Regions from separate parts of the Ruegeria sp. E8 genome, predicted to be linked through region 3. Evidence: riboswitches for the same ligand, from Rfam matches in the RefSeq annotation. Region 3 holds a riboswitch; each other region holds the start of a gene.
The links. Region 3 has a riboswitch for cobalamin ahead of ACR0LF_RS08810 (DUF1636 family protein). Riboswitches for the same ligand answer to the same signal wherever they lie in the genome.

Region 1: another riboswitch for cobalamin. It lies ahead of ACR0LF_RS17940 (DUF1636 family protein); the one in region 3 lies ahead of ACR0LF_RS08810 (DUF1636 family protein).
Region 2: another riboswitch for cobalamin. It lies ahead of ACR0LF_RS21285 (hypothetical protein); the one in region 3 lies ahead of ACR0LF_RS08810 (DUF1636 family protein).

The regions. Positions count from the first base shown of each region.
Region 1 is NZ_JBQFOY010000016.1:65,153-71,689, reverse strand. Features, by position in the region: gene ACR0LF_RS17965 (hypothetical protein) at 1-476, opposite strand, end outside; gene ACR0LF_RS17960 (TolC family outer membrane protein) at 550-1,968, opposite strand; gene ACR0LF_RS17955 (protein-L-isoaspartate O-methyltransferase family protein) at 2,064-2,717, opposite strand; tRNA gene ACR0LF_RS17950 (tRNA-Cys) at 2,943-3,016, shown strand; gene ACR0LF_RS17945 (SLC13 family permease) at 3,345-5,201, shown strand; cobalamin riboswitch at 5,404-5,609, shown strand; gene ACR0LF_RS17940 (DUF1636 family protein) at 5,694-6,074, shown strand; gene cobW (cobalamin biosynthesis protein CobW) at 6,071-6,537, shown strand, end outside.
Region 2 is NZ_JBQFOY010000024.1:47,964-54,500, reverse strand. Features, by position in the region: gene ACR0LF_RS21300 (TauD/TfdA dioxygenase family protein) at 1-482, opposite strand, end outside; gene ACR0LF_RS21295 (DNA polymerase III subunit gamma/tau) at 570-2,333, opposite strand; gene ACR0LF_RS21290 (protein-tyrosine phosphatase family protein) at 2,505-3,005, shown strand; gene ACR0LF_RS21285 (hypothetical protein) at 3,008-3,415, opposite strand; cobalamin riboswitch at 3,507-3,727, opposite strand; gene ACR0LF_RS21280 (alpha/beta hydrolase family protein) at 3,859-4,719, shown strand; RNA gene ffs (signal recognition particle sRNA small type) at 4,790-4,888, opposite strand; gene ACR0LF_RS21270 (bifunctional 2',3'-cyclic-nucleotide 2'-phosphodiesterase/3'-nucleotidase) at 4,928-6,537, opposite strand, start outside.
Region 3 is NZ_JBQFOY010000005.1:101,928-108,464, reverse strand. Features, by position in the region: gene ACR0LF_RS08835 (GcvT family protein) at 1-762, shown strand, start outside; gene ACR0LF_RS08830 (inositol monophosphatase family protein) at 878-1,651, shown strand; gene ACR0LF_RS08825 (FecCD family ABC transporter permease) at 1,699-2,709, opposite strand; gene ACR0LF_RS08820 (ABC transporter substrate-binding protein) at 2,711-3,661, opposite strand; gene ACR0LF_RS08815 (ABC transporter ATP-binding protein) at 3,674-4,450, opposite strand; gene ACR0LF_RS08810 (DUF1636 family protein) at 4,447-4,803, opposite strand; cobalamin riboswitch at 4,902-5,099, opposite strand; gene ACR0LF_RS08805 (D-lyxose/D-mannose family sugar isomerase) at 5,200-5,865, opposite strand; gene ACR0LF_RS08800 (carbohydrate kinase family protein) at 5,882-6,537, opposite strand, start outside.

The DNA.
Region 1 (6,537 bases), on a different contig from region 3:
GCGGCAAACTCTTCTTCGACATTCCATGGCAGGGACTGGGACGGTGTGCCAGAATATGCATCTTCGCTGTCACCATCCGGTTCCCATTGGTCTTCTGTTTGCGCAATGGCGGCTTCCAGTGCCTCGATCTTCGCGCTCAGGCTGGTCGCCGGATCGCCGGAAGACTTTGACGCTTCGTCCTCTGCCCCGGCATCGGCACCATTGGCAGGCTGGCCCGCTTGAACAATATCACACGCCCGCAACAGCATAGGTTTGGCCGCGGCAGCACTGTTAGAGGCCGACTCGGGATAGGTGGCAGCGCCATCTGCCTTGGCGGGTTTGCTGACACGCAAAGCATCGGTCAGAACCAATCGCCCCGGCTTGCGCGCCGCAGCGTGTTGATCTGAGACGGATTTACCGCGATTGTCTTCACTGACCAGACGTTTTACCGAAGACAGAACGTCTTCGATCCCTGCTTTGACGACATTATCAGACATTGTTCTCTACCGCTCTATCGTTGGGTTGAGTGTAGCCAAACAATCCCAACCCCACAACAGATAGTATTGCCGATCAATCCCGACGCAATGCTTTGAGGACGCGATCCAGATTCTTGCTCTGCTTGCTGACCCGTGCCGGAGCTTTCTTGACCAGATTGTAGTACAGTGTCGGGTCATAGATTTGCACGGCCAGCCCCAAACGTTCTGCCGTCAGAAGACCTTGTGCCTGCAACAGCTGGTAAGCTGCACGGGACCGTTCTGTACGCGAAGCCACTTCGGCCAGCTGCGCGTCCAGCAGGTCTTGCTGGGCGTTCAGAACATCCAACGTTGTCCGGGCCCCCAATGTCGCTTCTTCACGGATACCATCGAAAGCAACCTGAGATGCGCGAACCCGCTCGGTTGATGCCCTCAGGCTGGCGCTGGCCGCCTGATATGCGGCATAGCGGTCGGTGACGCCCTGCGTGATGTCCTTCTGTGTGTTCAGAAGGTTGGCGCGCGATGCGTCCCGGGTTGCCATTGCCCGCCGAACACTTGCGGCCAGTCGACCACCCGCATAGATCGGTTGTGTAAAGTTCAGCGACACGGCAGCGTTGTTCACGTTGTCATCGTTGTCGAACCGTTCCGTGACGCCTGCGTTCGCGTTCAGGCTGACATTTGGCCCAAGGTTAGCCCGTTGCTGCTCCACGATCAGGTCAAATGCGCGAACCTGATGTTGCGCTGACAGAATCGCGGGATGGTTGCGTTGTGCCAGACTGACCGCCTCGGCCTCGCTCCGCGGCAGATTGGGAAGGCTCGGCTGACCCGCCGTACGCCCCGGTGCCTTACCGACCGCATTTACGTACTCGGCTTGCGCAATGCTCAATTGACCACGCGCGACGGCAAGATCCGCCTGCGAACTGGCCAATTGCGCCTCGGACAAAGCGACGTCTGTACGTGTCACCTCACCAACTTCGAAGCGATCGTTCGATGCACGAAGTTCCTCGGCGGAAACGTCCACGTTGTTCTGCCGGATTGCCACGGTCTCTTCCTGCAGCAAAACGCCCAAATATGCATTCGCCGCTCGGATCAGAACCTGTTGTTCAATGTCGAGCAAGGTTTGCCGAGTCGACAAGACAGTTTCCTGTGCCGATTGCTTACCGAGAATCGAAGCGCCGCCGTCATACAGCAATTGGCTGAGCGTAAGACCGGTGAAAAACTGGGTAGGATCGTTCGTCACGACCACGTTATTGGTCCGTGTGCGATTGTAGTTCTCGCTGATTTGCACGGTCCAGTTGACGATTGGGCGCAAGGCCGCAAGCGCGATTGCCACGTCTTCATCCGCTGCCCGCAACAACGCCCGGTTCTGCTCCAGCAGGCCGCTTGTGTTGTACGCGCCGATGAAGGCGTCCGTTATGTTATCAGCCCACGCGGCTCGCCCTGGCAATACGCTCATGGCAAGTCCTGCGGTCACTGCGAATGCCCTGACCAGCTTACCTGTCGCCGAATCACGCATACCGAAATCCTCTCAAATCAAAATTACACTGCCCTGCAAGCAGTTTGCGGCCTTCTTTTCAACTAATCAAGGCAACACAGTAATCTATCAGCGGACTATAGCGAAAATACACACTCGGCGGAAAAACTCTCTAATTTCGGTGCACTGGCGTTGAATACATCCCGCCAGCTGACACGGCCACCGGACTTTCGGCCAATCCGCACGGTACCAAGATTGCCTTCGACAAACAGGCAAGCGATCCGGCCGTGTTCTTTTAGCTGATCCAGCAGAACCTCGGGCACCTGCTCAACACCGCCCTGCACCATAATCGCGTCATAGGGGCCATGCTCGGCCACGCCCTGCTCCAACGGACCAACGTGGATGATGGCATTGTCGACATCGGCTTCGGCAAGAAGGCTCTGCGCTTCGGCTGCCAGAGCTTCGTCGCTTTCCACCCCTACAACCAACTGCGCCATGCGCGCGGCAACGGCGGTAGAATAGCCCATCGCCGGAGCGATATCGAGAACCATCTCATCGTTCGAAATATTCAGAGCATCCAATATCTTGGCCAGTGTCCGGGGCTCGAGCATACTGCGCCCGTCACCCAGATCGATCACACTGTCCACATATGCGGCTTCACGCTGCGCGTCCGGCACAAAGTTCTCGCGCGGGACGCTCAGCATCGCTTCGATGATAGGGAATTTGGTGACATCCGAGGGTCGGATCTGCGTATCAACCATCGTGCGGCGCCGGGCTGCGAAATCTGTCATTGGATCTCTCGTCTCATTCCCAAAGTTAACCGGCTTGTGCCATATCCTGAACCGCCCAGCAACGTCCGTGTTGCCGCAATCTGATCGCGCATTTGCGTTTGCGTTCGTGGGTTCCGGCAAATTTCGATCTTGTCACCAAAATTGCACTCAATCCACTGGACGCCCCTGAGGAAAGCTGTTAAAACCCCATGCACACCACAGCAAGTATTTGATTTTACTTGAAAAGGCGAGTTGGCGGAGTGGTGACGCAGCGGATTGCAAATCCGTGTACACCGGTTCGATTCCGGTACTCGCCTCCAAACCTCACAGAGACACGCATACACAAAATACCCGCAAAGCCCAAAGCCTCGGCGCAAAGTGGTGCCGCGCGACCTGTTTCAGCGTCTTTTTGCTGTTTGACATTTCAATTTCAGCTTTCTTCGCGCATCGCAGCTATGGCTTCACTCCGACCGGATCGAAAAACGACCCGCCATCCTGCACTGCGTCGGATGCCGTCAATCGAGAAATTTTGTGTCTTAAATTCAGCCGAAAACGAAACTTCATGACAACATGGGCGTGATGATTTAGGAGTTAATCAAAGAAAAAAGTTCTGGACGTAATGTGGAGCACATAGCCTTTACCTTCGAGATGGGGGTCGTTTGCGGCCTTCTGGCTTTCACCGTTTTTCTGTTCGTATCCGAGATCGTCAGAATCGACCTCTCTGCCATTTTGGTATTGGTTCTCATTGGATTGCTCAGCTACACGCCAGGTCTTGAAAACCTTGCGAATGTCCCGCGTCTGTTCGACGGGTTCGCATCCAACGCCGTCATTTCAATCATAGCGGTCATGATCGTCGGTGCGGGTCTGGACAAGACGGGTATCATGAACAAGGTGGCCGCTGTCATTCTCAAGTACGGCGGTAAATCCGAAGGCAGGGTTGTGCCGATCATCTCTGGAACGGTCGGCGTCATTTCTTCGTTCATGCAGAATGTCGGTGCCGCCGCTTTGTTCCTGCCCGTTGTCAGCCGTATTTCTTCACGGTCAGGTATTCCCCTTTCGCGCTTGCTGATGCCGATGGGATTCTGCGCCATTTTGGGCGGCACCATGACAATGGTCGGTTCATCGCCTCTTATCCTGCTCAATGATCTGATCCTGACGGCCAATGATGGATTGCCGGACTCGCAGAAAATGCAGCCCTTTGGGTTGTTCTCGGTGACACCGATCGGGGCCGTTCTGATCCTGACGGGGATTGGTTACTTTCTGCTGTTGGGCCGATGGGTTTTGCCCCAGGCCGAGGAAGACGACAACACAGGTACTGGTCAAGGGACGCAGGAATACCTGCAACGGGTCTATGGCCTCAAGGCGGATGTGTTTGAGGTCGTGGTGCCGGAAGACAGCCCGCTGGTTGGCCAGATTCTGGCCGATATCAACCATGAAAACCATCTCTACATCATCTCGACATTCTATCGCGGCAAAACCTCGATGGTTCAGGTTCTGACGGCGGAAATCGCCGCACCCTGCCGGTTGGCCATTGTCGGACGACGTTGGGAGGTCGAGGTGTTTGCGAAGAAATTCGGCCTGACCGTACTTCCTGATCTGGATATTTTTGTCGAAGAGTTCGCTCCCACAAACGCAGGCGTTGCCGAAGTTGTCGTCACCCCGGACAGCAAACTGATCGGCAAATGCCCGCGCGAGCTTCTGTTCCGCAAGACCTATGGCATGTCGCTGCTGGCCATTCACCGGGGCGAAGAGACGCTCAGCCATGTCGAGACCGACGATCACGAGTCCACTCAGATCGGGCTCGAGAAATTCCATGCCGGTGACATGCTTGTGGCGCATACCAGATGGGACAACCTGATGCGGATCAAGCGCGATCCGGATTTCGTGGTTGTGACAACGGACTTCCCTCAGGATGAGTTGAGGCCGCAGAAGGTCGGCTGGGCGCTGGCATTTTTCGCCATTTCGCTGTCCTTAATCCTGTTTACGGATGTCCGGCTTTCGCTGTGTCTGCTGACCGGAGCGGCGGGCATGATGCTGACCCGTGTGCTCAGCGTGGATGAGGCATACCGCGCTGTCGGATGGAACACCGTTTTCCTGCTCGCCTGCCTCATACCATTGGGACAAGCCGTGCAGAATACAGGCACAGCCGCGTGGATTGCCCAGCAGATCCTGTTAATTCTGGATGGCTGGCCGCTATGGTCGCTGCAAACTGGCATCGCCATTCTGGCGACAGCGTTTTCACTGGTTATGTCGAATGTCGGCGCCACGGTCCTGCTTGTTCCGCTGGCGGTATCGATTGCAGTTGCGGCTGGCGGAAACCCGGCTGTCTTTGCATTGACGGTCGCCATCTCTACCTCGAACAGTTTCATTATCCCGACCCATCAGGTGAACGCACTGATCATGGGTCCGGCAGGTTACAAGGTGATGGATTTCGTACGTTCCGGCGGAGTTATGACGGCGTTGTTCCTTGTCGTCTCACTGGTCATGATCAACGTCCTGTATTAGCGCGGCAAGATCGTGAATTTCCGGAGGTTTGGTGAGGGTTGGCTGTCGTAATGGCACATCACCACCCAAGGACGTGGCTTTTCGCTGATCCGTCTCAGGTAGCATCCCAGCAAAACATGCCGCCCATCGACATCCACAGGTCGCTTTCCATCCCTCCGCAACATTGTTACGAGCGACTCGCTTGACAAGCGGGCCAGCAGTGCCGCATGACCCTTCCGTTGGTGTCGGCGACAGCCGATGAAAAGGGAATGCGTAGACGGGTTTTCCGCGAAACGCAGCCGCCCCCGCGACCGTGACCGGAGAGGGTGCCCAATGCCACTGGCCAAGTGCCGGGAAGGCGGGACATCCGGCAGAGGAACTCCTCTGACATCCGCAAGCCGGGAGACCTGCCAACGCCCGAAGTTGAAACCGGACGGGGTGTTCCGGTGTCGGGTCAAGATCGACCCGCATGAAACCCCGTCCCCCGAAAAAGGATTTGGGGGGATGAGAGACATGACCGACACCGCTCCGGTCGAGCTGCTGGTTTGCACCACTTGCCGTCGTGGCCTGCCCATCGAAGATGATGCGCAGCGGCCCGGCACGTTGCTTCACAAAGCGCTCGAGCAAGCGGACCTGCCCGAGGGCATCACCCTGAAAGCCGTGGAATGCCTGTCGAATTGCAACGAGGGCTGCTCCATCGTGCTCCGCGGAGGGCCGGAACGCTGGACCTTCGTCTACGAACATCTCAACGAAACCGATCATGTCGAAACCATCGTGGAAGGTGCAACCAAGTACCTCGCGACCGAGGATGGTCTCGTCAAATGGCGTGAACGCCCCGAACATTTCCGCAAAAACTGTGCAGCCCGCATTCCCCCGATTGGAGCCTTGAAATGAGCAATCTGGAAAAACTCCCCGTCACTGTGATCACCGGCTTTCTGGGCTCGGGCAAGACCACGCTGGTCAAGCACCTGATGCAGAACCCACAGGGCAAGCGTCTGGCCGTGGTCGTCAATGAATTCGGCGATGTCGGCGTCGATGGCGATATCCTGAAATCCTGTGCCATCCCCGATTGCCCGGCGGAAAACATCATGGAACTGGCCAATGGCTGCATCTGCTGCACCGTAGCCGATGATTTCATCCCCACCATCGAAGCCCTGATGGCGCTGGAACCGCGCCCTGATCACATACTTATCGAAACCTCCGGTCTGGCACTGCCCAAACCGCTGCTGAAAGCGTTCGACTGGCCCGATATCCGCTCGAAAATCACCGTGGACGGTGTAATCGCGCTGGCCGATGCCGAGGCTGTTGCTGCGGGTCGGTTCGCCCCGAACGTTGAGGCGGTGGATGCTCAACGCAT
Region 2 (6,537 bases), on a different contig from region 3:
CAGATGATGGCATCCCTTAGGGCGGTTTTCAGATGATCCGGCATATCCGCCCATGCGGCGCGGGTCGATGCGAGTTCGGTTTCACCGCCGGATGGAGGGACGACTTTCGCGGTCAAAATATTGATCAGCGCAGGCGTCGGCAGGAACGTGCTGTCCGTGTGCCACAGCATGTTGGCCTGCAAGTCCAGCAGGCGCAGATCGTCTTTCGCGCGGAGACCCTCCTTGGTTTTGTTCGTCAGTTCGGGAACCTGAAATTCAATGGCGCGACCTGCTGCCATGGCTTCTCGGTTTTCCAGCGGTCCAAACAGTTGGGCCAGGCGGATGTGATCCGCGTCCGAAATCGATTGCGCAGGAAAGAGAAGGGCAGAGTGGGTTTCGAAAGCGTGCCGGATGTCCGGGTAAAGGTGTTCACTGGTGACGTCGCGCAGATCTATGTCGTGAACGACCAGCCCAAAACGCGGATGCAGCGGTGATGTTCGCATGAAAACCCTCCCTCACATCGTGGAAGGGTGTAATCAATTGACGTGGCAATCTGCTTCAATTGCGACACGGGATCGAGCGATTTCGGGTTAGTCTTCCTCGAACGGGTCCCATTCATCTTCGACTTCAGGAAGCGCCTCGGTCTCGACCTGAGCGGCGCGTTGCTCCGGCGTTTCGATCTTGGTGATCTTCGCTTTGGGAAACTGCGCAAGCACGGCCTGAACCAAAGGGTGTTGTTCGGCTTCGGCTTTCAGGGCCAGCTCGGCCTCATCCCGCACTTCCGCGATCGTCGGCGCATCCCCGTTCGAGACAATCGAGACCGCCCACCGGTTTCCGGTCCAGCGTTGCAGGGCAGAACCTAATCGCGGCGCGAGGTCTGTAGGGGCTTGCGGGGTCGGGGTGAATTCGATCCGGCCGGGTTGGTAGGACACAAGCCGTGCGCCGTTTTCCACCTCAACCAGCAGTTTCACGTCGCGGTTGGTGCGGATCAGCTCGACCACATGGTCGAAGGTCGGGTATCGGGCCAAGGCCGTTTGGACATCCTGCGCCAATGCAGCAACCGGTGCGCCGCCGGTTCCATGAGGGGTGGCTGTGTAGGCTGGTGGTGCGGCTGCGCTGGCTTGCGCTGGTATCGTTCCCTGCCGGGGCATCGACACACCGCCGCCGGGTCCGCCGGGCGGAGGAGGCGGGGTGTCTTGCAACCGCTTGATCAATTCTTCCGGGCTGGGCAGGTCGGCGACATGGGTCAGGCGGATTACGGCCATTTCCGCCGCCATCATAGCATTCGGCGCAGCAGAGACTTCTTCCAGCGCCTTCAGCAGCATCTGCCACATCCGGGTCAGAACCCGCATCGGCAGCGCTTCGGCCATTTGTTGACCTCGGGTGCGTTCGTCCGGAGAAACAGTTGGATCTTCGGCTGCATCGGGTGTGATCTTAACGACTGACACCCAATGGGTGATTTCGGCCAGATCGCGCAGCACGGCCAAAGGGTCGGCACCTTCAGCATATTGTCCGCTCAGTTCGGTCAACGCGCTTGCAGCATCGCCGCGCAGGATCATGTCCATCAGGTCCAGAACCCGACCACGGTCTGCCAGACCCAACATTGCGCGGACCTGATCCGCCGTGGTTTCACCTGCCCCGTGGGAAATCGCCTGATCCAGCAGCGAGGTTGCATCGCGGGCCGAACCTTCTGCAGCCCGAGTGATCAGGGCCAGCGCGTCGTCGGCGATCTGGGCGCTTTCGGCCTCGGCGATCTTGCGCATCAGGCCGATCATGTCCTCGGGTTCGATCCGGCGCAGGTCGAAGCGCTGGCAGCGGGACAAGACCGTGACGGGCACTTTGCGAATTTCGGTGGTCGCGAAGATGAATTTTACATGTGCGGGTGGCTCTTCCAGCGTTTTGAGCAGCGCGTTGAAGGCGCTGGTCGAAAGCATGTGAACCTCATCGATAATGTAGATCTTGTAGCGCGCGCTGGCGGCCCGGTAGCGAACGCTGTCAATGATTTCGCGAATGTCGTTGACGCCGGTGCGGCTGGCGGCGTCCATCTCCATCACGTCGACATGGCGGCCTTCCATGATGGCGACGCAGTGTTCGCACTGGCCGCAGGGTTCGGTCGTGGGGCCGCCCTCACCATCCGGACCGACGCAGTTCATCCCTTTGGCGATGATCCGCGCGGTTGTGGTTTTTCCGGTGCCCCGAATACCGGTCATGATGAAGGCCTGCGCAATCCGATCGGCCTCGAACGCGTTTTTCAGGGTGCGCACCATGGCATCCTGACCCACCAGATCGGCAAAGGTTTCTGGGCGATATTTGCGGGCGAGAACCTGATAGGCGGGGCTGGGCGTGTCTGTCATGTCTTCTCGTTCGGATTCGGGGCTTCGGCACAGCGTAGTGGCCACCGCTGCCCGCGTCCACAGCGGCGCGTGATGATTTTTGTTTTAGAAACGGATCGGTTTCGCACTAAACTGGATCAACAGATTTAATGACTCAATTTTGTAACGAGTTCTTTGGGGAGGACACAGTTCATGTCGCAACTGGTTATCTATGCCCTGCAAGTCGGAGGCGGAACGCTTGCCCTGACCTCGATGCCCGGACGTGGTGGGGATTATGCCGTTGATCTTGATACGATCGCGGCGTGGAAGCCGGGGCTTGTTGTGTCGATGACAACGGATGTCGAGATGCTTCAGGACGGGGCGCAGAGTTTTGGCAGTGATATTCAAAGCCGCGCCAGCCGGTGGGTTCATTTGCCGATCGAAGATTTTGGCGCGCCGACACAGGCGGTTCAGGAGGCATGGTCATCGGTCAGCGCCACCGCCCGACACGCATTGTCAGGTGGTGGCCGGGTGCTGGTGCATTGCCGGGGCGGCTGCGGCCGCTCCGGGATGGTTGTTCTGCGGCTGATGGTCGAATGCGGCGAAAGAGCCGACAAGGCGCTAGAGCGTTTGCGGGCCCTGCGCCCCTGTGCCGTTGAGACCGACGCGCAATTGGCCTGGGCATCCCGCTTTACTCAGGCGCAGGTCGGATAGCCTCAGGCTGAAAGCTGCTCGGGTGCGTGCATGACTTTGCGGGGCCGCAGCGTTTCAACCTCAATCATCGCGCAGGGCGGATTTGCGATGACGCCGGATGGCAAGGTGCTGAATGTATTCCCGAAAATCAGATCTGCATAAGTGTACAGATCCTCAATCGCCGCTTCGGGCTGCGTTTCGCAAAAGATGCGAATGCCGTCTGATCCCGCCCGGAATTTTGCATGGCAGCCTTCGGTGCAATGTGAAAGCTCGCTGCTGCCGTCAAACTCGAAATCGTCACTTGTAGCAGATGTGGCCTGCGTCATGGCCTCTGCAATCGAGCGTGCCAGCCGTGCCAAAGCCGGGCAGGTCTTGCCCGTCCGCTGACATACAGTTGCACTGTACTCATGCGATTTTGTCTTCCAGATCATCCTGCGCCCTCCGCGCGTGGTGGACAGGATATTTGGGACAGGTGGGACAGCGTATTGCAGTCAGTGCCTGCCCGGACACCCCGCCCGAGTTTCGGTTTCGTTTTTGATGGCAGGTCTCCTGACTTGCGGGTCATCGCTTTGCCAACCTTCCCAGCCTTTGGGCCAGTGGTGTTTCGGCATTGCTTACCGCTTACAGTTGCGGGGGCAGTCGCGGATTTGGTTGATGTCTGAGTGACCAGACAGAACCGCACCGTGTTCCCTTTTCATCCCGATCCCTTGTGGGGGCCGGAAACCATCGCACAACCGCTAGCGTCTGACCCGGTGCCGAGTCAAGTCGATCTTTTGTCCGGACGTCTGGTCATGCTGGAAGCGCCTTTGGTTCCTGCCTAGTGTCAACGGCAGCGACGTTCGAAAACCCATGTTTCAGAGAAAAACCAGAGATCATGTTGGACACAGAGCAGACGGTATTGACCGAAGATTTCCGCTTCCCGTCTGGGTCGGCGACGCTGTCGGCTCGGTTGTATCGACCGGCGACGCAGCCCGAAATCGCGGTCGTGTTGAACAGTGCAACGGGCGTGCCGCGTGACTACTATCGTCATTTTGCGCGTTGGCTGGCCGCCGAGCAGGGTATGGCCTGCCTGACTTATGATTATCGGGATTACGGGCATTCTTTATCGGGCCACCTGAAAGAGTCCCGAGCCACGATGGCGGATTGGGCATTGATCGACATGCCCGCCGCCCGGGCGGAAATGCGCAGGCGGTTTCCCGATGCGCAGCATTGGACCATTGGCCATTCGGTCGGCGCGATGCTGGGGCCAGTGCAGCCGGATATCGATCTGATTGACCGGATGATTTGTGTGTGTTCGGGTTTGGTGACGTTGAGTGACCATCCCTGGCCTTATCGAGGTTTGGCCGGGTTGTTCTGGTATGGTCACGCCCCACTATTGGCGCGGGCGCTTGGATACCTGCCGGGAAAGGCGATCGGCTTTGGGTCGGATCTGCCTGCCTCGGTTTATTGGCAATGGCGCAAATGGTGTACGGCACCGTTAAACTATGTGCCTGAGATCGGGAAAAACCTGCCCGATGCGTGTTGGGACGGTTCAGGGACGCCAGTGGATTTGTTCACTTTCGAGGACGACCAGATGGTCCCGCCGAAAGCGGTTTGGCGGCTTGCCGACCTTTACGGCCCTGACGCCAAGCGGCATCTGCTGAGCCCTGACGATTTCGGGTTGTCTGAGATCGGGCATATCGGTGCCTTTGCCCGACGCAATGCGGCCGTCTGGCCACGTTTGATCGAACCCTAATAAGGTTTCAGGATCAGTTCGCCCCAAAGCGCTAAGCCGCCCATGGCGCATTCGCGTTACAATGTAGGGAAAGTGAGAGGTTGGACATCGACCCAAGCGGGGCTCGTTGTGGCTGCTTCCTTCCGGACCTGACCAGGTTGGCGAGGCGCTCGCCCGCGCCAACCTCTCGACTCTGGATATAGGGAAGGCTTCGGGAAAAGACAACCCGTCAGAGTGTCAGGCGAATGCGTTCAAAACCTTTGTCATCGGGTCCCAGTGCTTTGGGATCGAACAGGCTCAATTCGTCCAGATGCTTCAGGGCACCAGGACCTGTCCGCAGAATGGTTGTCTTGCCTGGCTGGGGCTTAAGCGAAAATGGATAGGGCTGCTTGGACAGCGGATCAGGTGGCAGCCGCTGGGTCAGGTAATCCTTCAATAAACCTTTGATCTCGAGCGGTGGCAGATTGATGGGTCGCGTGGACGGTAGGTTCGGGAAGTGCCCGCCTCCGCTGGCGCGAAAGTTGTTGAGGGCCAAGACGAATCTTTGATCGGGTCGCACGGGCTGACCTGCATATGTCAGATCATGAATCCGCCTGTGATCCGGATGGATCTTTTGCCCCTGCGCGTCGAAACGCGGTGGTTGCGAAGGGTCGATTTGATAGGACAGTCCAAATATGATGTCGAAATTGTACCCGGCCCGATCGGGGTTGGTCAGTTCGACCTCGGCGCCGGGTTTCAATCGATTGAACGTACTTGCTGACATTTCCAGCCAGTCCAGCAAGTGTGCGCCACTGATCTGGATTGCGCGCAGTTCGTTCGGATACACATGCAGGTCCGCAACATGGCGAAGACAAATCTCGCCCGCCGGAACTTCGGTGTAATTCCGAGGGCCCGCTCGTCCACCGCATTTGGCGGGCGAAGCAACTGACAAAATCGGCAGACCCGCAAGCGCCGTACCATGCAGGAACGGACGCAATGCGGCGGCTTGTGCAGCCGCCACCAAGGCAAGCCCGCGGTCCGGTGCGCAGAAACTGAAGTAACTGTGCAAATTGTCCGAGATTTGCGCAACAGGCTCGGCGACGGCACGTCGGGTTTCGCAGTGTGCTGCTGCACATAATCGTGCAATTTCAAGATCTTCCTCGGTGGCAATACCGTTGCTGAAAACGGTTCGGAGTTCGACGTGGCAATCATTGACCTGCAATCTGCCATCGGCCCCCTTGGCGACGTCCAAATCGATGACACCAAGGTATGAGCCAGCGTGTCCGGGCATCACCACAGGCGTTCCGTGCACTTGCCCCGTCAGGTGATCGACGTGAGCGTGAGTGTCACGGACCTTTCCGGGAAGCGTCAGGTGTGTGTGCCCGGCAACAATGGCATCGATGCCCGGGATGGCGGCGAGGGGAATAATAACATTCTCCATACCGGCCTCCGGTTCCGGGTTTCCGAGGCCGGAATGGGCCAGCGCCACCACCAGATCGCAACCTTTGTTGTGCAACGCGTCTGTACAAGAGCGCGCCGTAGCCAAAATGTCGTCTGCACTGACATCCCCGCCCAGATTATGCTCTTCCCAGCGCGCAGTTTGGGGCGGCAGAACCGAAAAGACACCGATGCGAACAGGTACTTCTTTGCCGCCCAAATGGATTTTGCGGTCCAGAATTGTGTAGCGTTGCCACGACTGTGTTCCACCGTCGCGATGCAGGTTGCTGCAAAGAACCGGACAGGGCGCTTGTGCAAGGATGTTGCCCAACGTTGGCAATCCAAATCCGAAATCGTGGTTTCCCAAACCAATCGCGTCATAGTCCAGCGCTTTGAACGCCAGCATCATCGGATGTGGGCTGC
Region 3 (6,537 bases):
AATCGCAATATTCCGGAAGGAATGAACTGCCAGCTGTTCGACATCACCTCGTCCAACGCGGTGCTGTCGCTGATGGGGCCGAAGGCGCGGGATATTCTGGCCGCGGTGACCCGCGATGACGTTTCGAATGACGGGTTTAAGTTCGGCTCGATCCGCACCATCGGCATCGCTGGGTGCCCAGTTAGGGCGCTGCGCGTGACCTATGTTGGTGAGCTAGGATGGGAGCTGCACCTACCTGTTGAATATGCCCAAACCGTCTATGAAGCGCTGATGAAAGCCGGACGCCCGCTTGGGTTGGTCAATGCAGGCTACAGGGCCATTGAATCTCTGCGCCTTGAAAAAGGCTATCGCGCCTGGGGGTCGGATATTGGGCCCGATCATACCCCGTTCGAAAGTGGGCTGGGCTGGGCTGTTAAGCTGCGGAAGAGTATTGATTTCAAAGGGCGCGCTGCCTCTGAAGCGCAAAAAGCCGATGGGGTCAAAAAGCTGTTGGCGTGTTTCACGGTCGATCCGGAAACTGTCCTTCTGGGTCGCGAAACCATCTATCGGAATGGCGAAAGAGTCGGGTGGCTGACGTCGGGAGGGTACGGCTATACTGTCGGAAAATCGATTGGGTACGGGTACATCCGCAATCCTGACGGTGTCGACGCGGATTATGTCACGTCGGGGACATATGAGTTGGAAGTCGCGACTCAGAGGGTTGCATGTAAGGTGACGCTGCAACCGCTTTATGACCCGTTGATGCATAAGGTGAAGTCCTGACCATTGCACCATACGTCTATTTGAATACGGACATGCATGGCCGCTCGTTCAGTTTTCGGGGTGCGAAAACCATCACCCTTTGCTACTCGGATGACCGCAACCGAAAGGACCGGAAATGACAACTCCACAAGACGTGTCTGAGCACGCGCTGAAGATCGCGGACATCGCGACCAAGTCCGCGATGCGGTTTTTCCGGGGATCATTGGGCATAGAGTTCAAGCAGGACGAAAGCCCAGTGACCCAGGCCGATAAAGCCGTCGAAACAGAAGTTCGCGCCTACCTGAACCGACATTTTCCGGACCACGGTATCTTTGGTGAAGAGCACGGGCAGGAGGCTGGCGACGGGCGTCACATGTGGGTTGTTGATCCGATCGACGGAACACGTTCGTTTCTGTCGGGACATCCTCTTTTCGGGTTTCTGTTGGCTCATCTGGTGGACGGTCAACCGCAAATGGGATTGGTCGGAATGCCGGCCTTAAATGAGACTTACCTGGGGATTATCGGTGACGGGGCCAGCCAGAACGGTCGACCGATACAGGTTTCGCAAACGACCCGCCTGGATCAATCAGTTTTGTATGTGAATGAAGGGGACAAGATTTACCGCGACCATTCTGGCCTGTTCAACCGACTGATGCAGGCAGGGCAAACCCGTCGCTTTGCCTATGACTGTTATCCACATGCTTTGCTTGCGGCTGGCCACGTGGACGCGGTCGTCGACTACGATTTGCAGCCCTATGATTATCTGGCGCTTTCACCCCTTGTCACGGCGGCGGGCGGAGTGATGACCGATTGGCAGGGGCACGCGTTGACACTCGGGTCAGATGGCGCGGTTGTGTCTGCCGCGACACCGGAGTTGCACGCTGAACTGCTTGAATTCATCAACGCTTAGAAAATCGCGGTTCCTCGTCCTGCCGAGAAAGAGTTTTCTTCGAAGGATTAATTCCCACGATCCGATTTGAACAGATAGAGGAAAACAAAGAGCGACCCGATGGATGTTGTGACGATACCGACGGGCAGTTCCTGCGGGGCCAGCAGAAGGCGTGACAGAATGTCTGACAGCGTCAGTAGGATCGCTCCTACGATGGCTGAAACAATCAGCAGGTTTCGGTGCAATGTCCCGGCGATACCGCGTGCAATATGAGGAACCATCAGCCCGACGAAGCCGATGACACCGGCAACGGAAACGAAACTGGCCGTCGCCAAAGCAGCGACAAAGAACATGCGGAACCGCAGGCCCTGTACGGGAATACCCAGCGACGAGGCGGTGAAATCCCCGGTCAGCAAGGCATCAAGCCACCGGCTGCGATAAAGCGAATAGCTCAGGATCAGGCCCAAGCCGATCAGGACAAGCGGGAAGGTCTCCCATCGGGCAAGGCCCAAGCCGCCCAGCATCCAGAATATCACCGAATGCGCCGCGCGATTGTCACCAGAGAAGATCAGATAATTGGTGATGGCAGAAAACAGAAAGGATACGGCCAAACCGGCCAAAATCAGCTTTTCCGGCGCACTTGTCCGCAAGCCCTGAACCAGCGCCAGTACAATTGCAGAGGCAATAAGCCCGCCACAAAACGCAGCAAGCGGCAAGGTCCATATACCCAGCACGTCACCCGTGACGGTGATCACCAGAACCGCCCCAGCAGCCGCCCCAGAGGACAAGCCGAACAGAAACGGATCGGCCAGATCGTTGCGGGTTGTGGTTTGAAGGACAACGCCGACTACGCCCAGACCTGCGCCGATTACTGCAGCAAACAAAGCCCGGGGCAAGCGAAGGTCAAAGACGATCCGGTGCAGTGGCGACATGTCGCCTTCGGTCAGACCAGTACCGAGACCGATTGCTGAAAAGACTTCGCGGACTGGGATTTGCGTGGTCCCATGGACGATGGACAACAGCAAAAGGGCGGTCAGAACAACCGCCCCCAGCAGGATCAAACGGCCCAAATGGACCATATCAGTTGGTCTCCGGATGCATGGCCTTTGCCATCTTCTCAATAGCTTCGATATTTGCCGGTCCGGGCGTCAGTTCTTCGTAGCGCAGGCCAATCCAACGCTCATTCTTGACCGCGTCGGTTTGCGACATCACCGGGTGATCCTTCAGAAACTGGAAGGTATCTTCTGCACCATTGCCGGACTGGTAGTCGAGCAGCACCAGAAACTCAGGATTCGAAGCGGCCACGGCTTCCCAAGATGTGCGACCCCAGCTTGTATCCAGATCATGGGTCACGTTCTCGCCACCTGCGGCGGTAATCATTGCGTCTGGAATGGCGAATTTACCTGCAGTGAACGGTGCATCTGCTGGTCCGTCCAACAGGAAGACACGGGGTTTCGCCAGATCTGACGTTTTTGACTGAATGGCGGTCAGTTGGTCTTTCCAACCAGAAACAAGTGCCTCGGCCTTGTCTTCAACCTGCATCACCTGACCCAGACGTAGGACGTCGTTGAACAACAAATCCATGTTGGCTTCGGGGCGGTCCTTGTCCAGATGTACACAGCTTTCGGTCAGAACCATGGTTTTGATGCCAAAAGGTTCCAGCGTGTCAGGTGTGACGTCGCCACCGGGCTTCATGCCATAGTACCAACCGGCAAAGAAAAGATCTGGCTCAACCGCCACAAGGTTCTCGATCGTTGGGTATTTTGGGGCAAGCTCGGGAATGTCGCCGCGTTGCGCGTCAAAGTCGGGGCTTGTCTTGTACCAGCCTGTAATACCCGTCAGGCCCACGATCTTGTCCTGAAGGCCGAGGGCAAAGGCCATGTCGGTCATGTTCATGTCGTGCACGACCAAACGTTCGGGCGCGGTTTCAAAAACCAGCGGTTCACCGCAGTTGTCCACTGTTATGGCCTCTGCGGCGGCGCCGCTTGCCAGACCAGTGAACAGAGCCACGGTCCAGAGTTTCTGCATCATTGTAAGCTCCTGTTATGATGACAGTTTTCGTTTTCGGATATCAAGCGCGGGGATCATGCGGCCTTCATGCTGAAAGCACAGGTAATCCACGCCAAAGGTGTCACGCACACGATCCGGGGTCAGCACTTCGCTGACAGGTCCGAACCCCGTCAGGCGCGTGGACTTCATCAACGCGACATGCGTGGCGAATTCGGGGATCATGACCAGATCATGGACGATCATGACAACCGTGACCCCCAAATCCGCGACCAGAGACAGCATGTGCCCCTTGGCATCCGGATCCAGATGGTTGGTTGGTTCATCCAGAAACAGCAGAGACGGATTTTGTGCCAATGCGCGCGCGATATGAGCGCGTTGACGTTCACCGCCCGACAATTGGCTCATCGGTTTGTTGGCCAAGTGCAAAAGCTCGGTAGTTTCTAAAACCCGATCAAGGTCTTCCTTGTGCTGGGCTGCTGATCGGTCGGCTTGAATCGGAATTTGACCCAAAGCAACATAGTCGCGCAGGCGCAAACGACCGTCCGGCATTTCTTGCTGACCCACCACGGCGATGGTTCTGGCACGTTGCTGGGCAGATAGTGTGCGCAGACTTTGACCCCGAATGTGCACATCACCCAAGGCCAGCCGTTCGATCCCGCACAGCAGGTTCAGAAGGGTGGTTTTGCCTGCGCCATTTGGCCCGGCAATCGCCAGTATCGACCCTTCTTTCAGATCAAAGGAAACCCCCTGTAACAGGACATCGCCATTGAGGGCATAATACTCCAGATCTTCGGCAACAAGAAAACTCATGCCCGACCTCGAGGTGGCAAGGCAGGTATCCGCGACAGGGTCTTGGTGAGCAGGGCAGGGGGGCGGTCCGAGGCGCTTGTCCAGCCATCTTCACTGTCGCCAAACTGCGTTGCAAAGTCGATCAGAGCAGACAGATCGTTTTCCGTTTCAATATCGCCAAAAAGGTACTGAGCTTTGCCAGCAGCCTGGAAGCCAACGGTCATGGCCCGTTCACACCCAGCCATGCAAGCGATCATTCGGGTTTCGAAACCGTTTGGCAACCGCGCATCCAGAGCTTCTTGCGCAGCTTCCGCTGGCAACGGTCCCTGACATGTCGAACAGATCAGAACGTAGTGATCAGAATAGCCGGTCATTGCCTTCTCCGTCTCTTGCCGGACGCAGACAGAGGGCACATACCGAATTTTTACGCAACCGCGCCATCAAGCCTCCTTCCGGGACGCCCCGCCCCGGGTTGGTTCAAAATTCGATGGCAGGTCTCCTGACTTGCGGGTCTTGGCTCGGCCCACCTTCCCAACCCTTTGCGGGTCAGTGGTGCAGTGGCGTCGCTCTCCGCTTACAGTTGCGGGGGCAGTCACGGACTTGGCGCATTTCGGCGCCGCACCGTATTCCCATTTTCATCCCTTACGGAACCATCCAGCCCAGCTAGTCCGGCAAAGCCAGACTTGTCAAGCGGCAGAAGAAACGGGGCGCTAGAACGTATGGCGAAAACTGGTCAGGCTTTTTTCAGAACAGGTCCTGACCGGTTGGCGTCAATAGTCAGATACCAGCAGGAAATCCGGCGCTGTATCTTCCTCGATTTTCGAAAACCGAGGGATCGGGTCCTCGAACACGTTGTCGGTGCGATCGTCATTCACGGTTGAAACCTCACCAATGAGGCAATCGCCGTGCTCTGCCCAGAAGGCGTGCCAGATACCGGGCATCAAAGTCACGCTTTGCCCTGGTTTCAGTCGCAGATGCTCTCCGGGCTGCAAGGTAACAGGGCAGGCGTCGCTTGGAACAGTAACCGGGTTATCACGGTCGATCCCGCCATCTGGGTCCGACGCATAGATTTCCATAACCAGATCACCGCCGCCCCTGTTGATAATATCCTCTGCCTTGACGATATGCCGATGCATCGGTGAGAGCTGTTTGTCCTTCGAGATCAACAGCTTTTCCGCATAGAGCATGCCGCGACCGGAGTTCAGGTCACTCACCTCACCGTTGCGAAGAGTGAACAGAAGCAGGCCTAGTTCATCGAACTTGCCTTGGGCGTAATCGGTAATATCCCACCCCAACCCGCGACTGCGGATCGTTTCGGCCAACGGGCTGCGTATCTGTTCCGGCGACCAATCCGCGAAGGGTGGTAAAACGGCACCGAAGGACCGGATGAACGCCTGTGCGTCGGATTTGATACGGTTGATTTCAGATCGTTTCATGATGTCCACTCACGGATTAAAGCTCATGCGCCCAGGGTGGTTCTGCCCCGGCACGGGATACGGTGACAGCGGCTACATCGGAACCCAGCGCCATGGCAGCTTTCAGGTTGTCCGAAGTCAAGTTGCGCAGTCCTGACTTTGTCAGGTGCCCTGCGCGGTTGAGCTCGGTCAGGACACCGGCGTTGAACGTGTCGCCTGCGCCGATTGTATCGACGACTTTGACGGGCTTTACCGGTACCGAGACTTCTGAACCATCTGCCAGATACCCGTTCGCCCCGTCACCGCCGCGCGTCACAATGACCACAGTAGGACCCGCCTGCAACAACAGGGATGCCTTTGCGGCCTCGGGTTCATCACCGGGAATGATCCAATCCAGATCTTCGTCGGAAACTTTGACGATATCTGCTTGCGCGATCATCCGATTCAGGCGCGTTCGAAACCGGGTCTGGTCCTTGATGAAAGCTGGGCGGATATTCGGATCCAGCATAACCGCCCGGTCGGACCCGTGGCGATCCAAAAGAGCAGCATAGGCATCGGCGCAGGGCTCGCACGCAAGGCTGATCCCCCCCAGATACAAGGCTGAAATCGCTGGAAGCTGTTCAGGCAAATCTTCGGGCCGCAACATCCGGCCCGCAGTGTTTTCGTCGACAAAACTGTAAGATGCGTGACCAT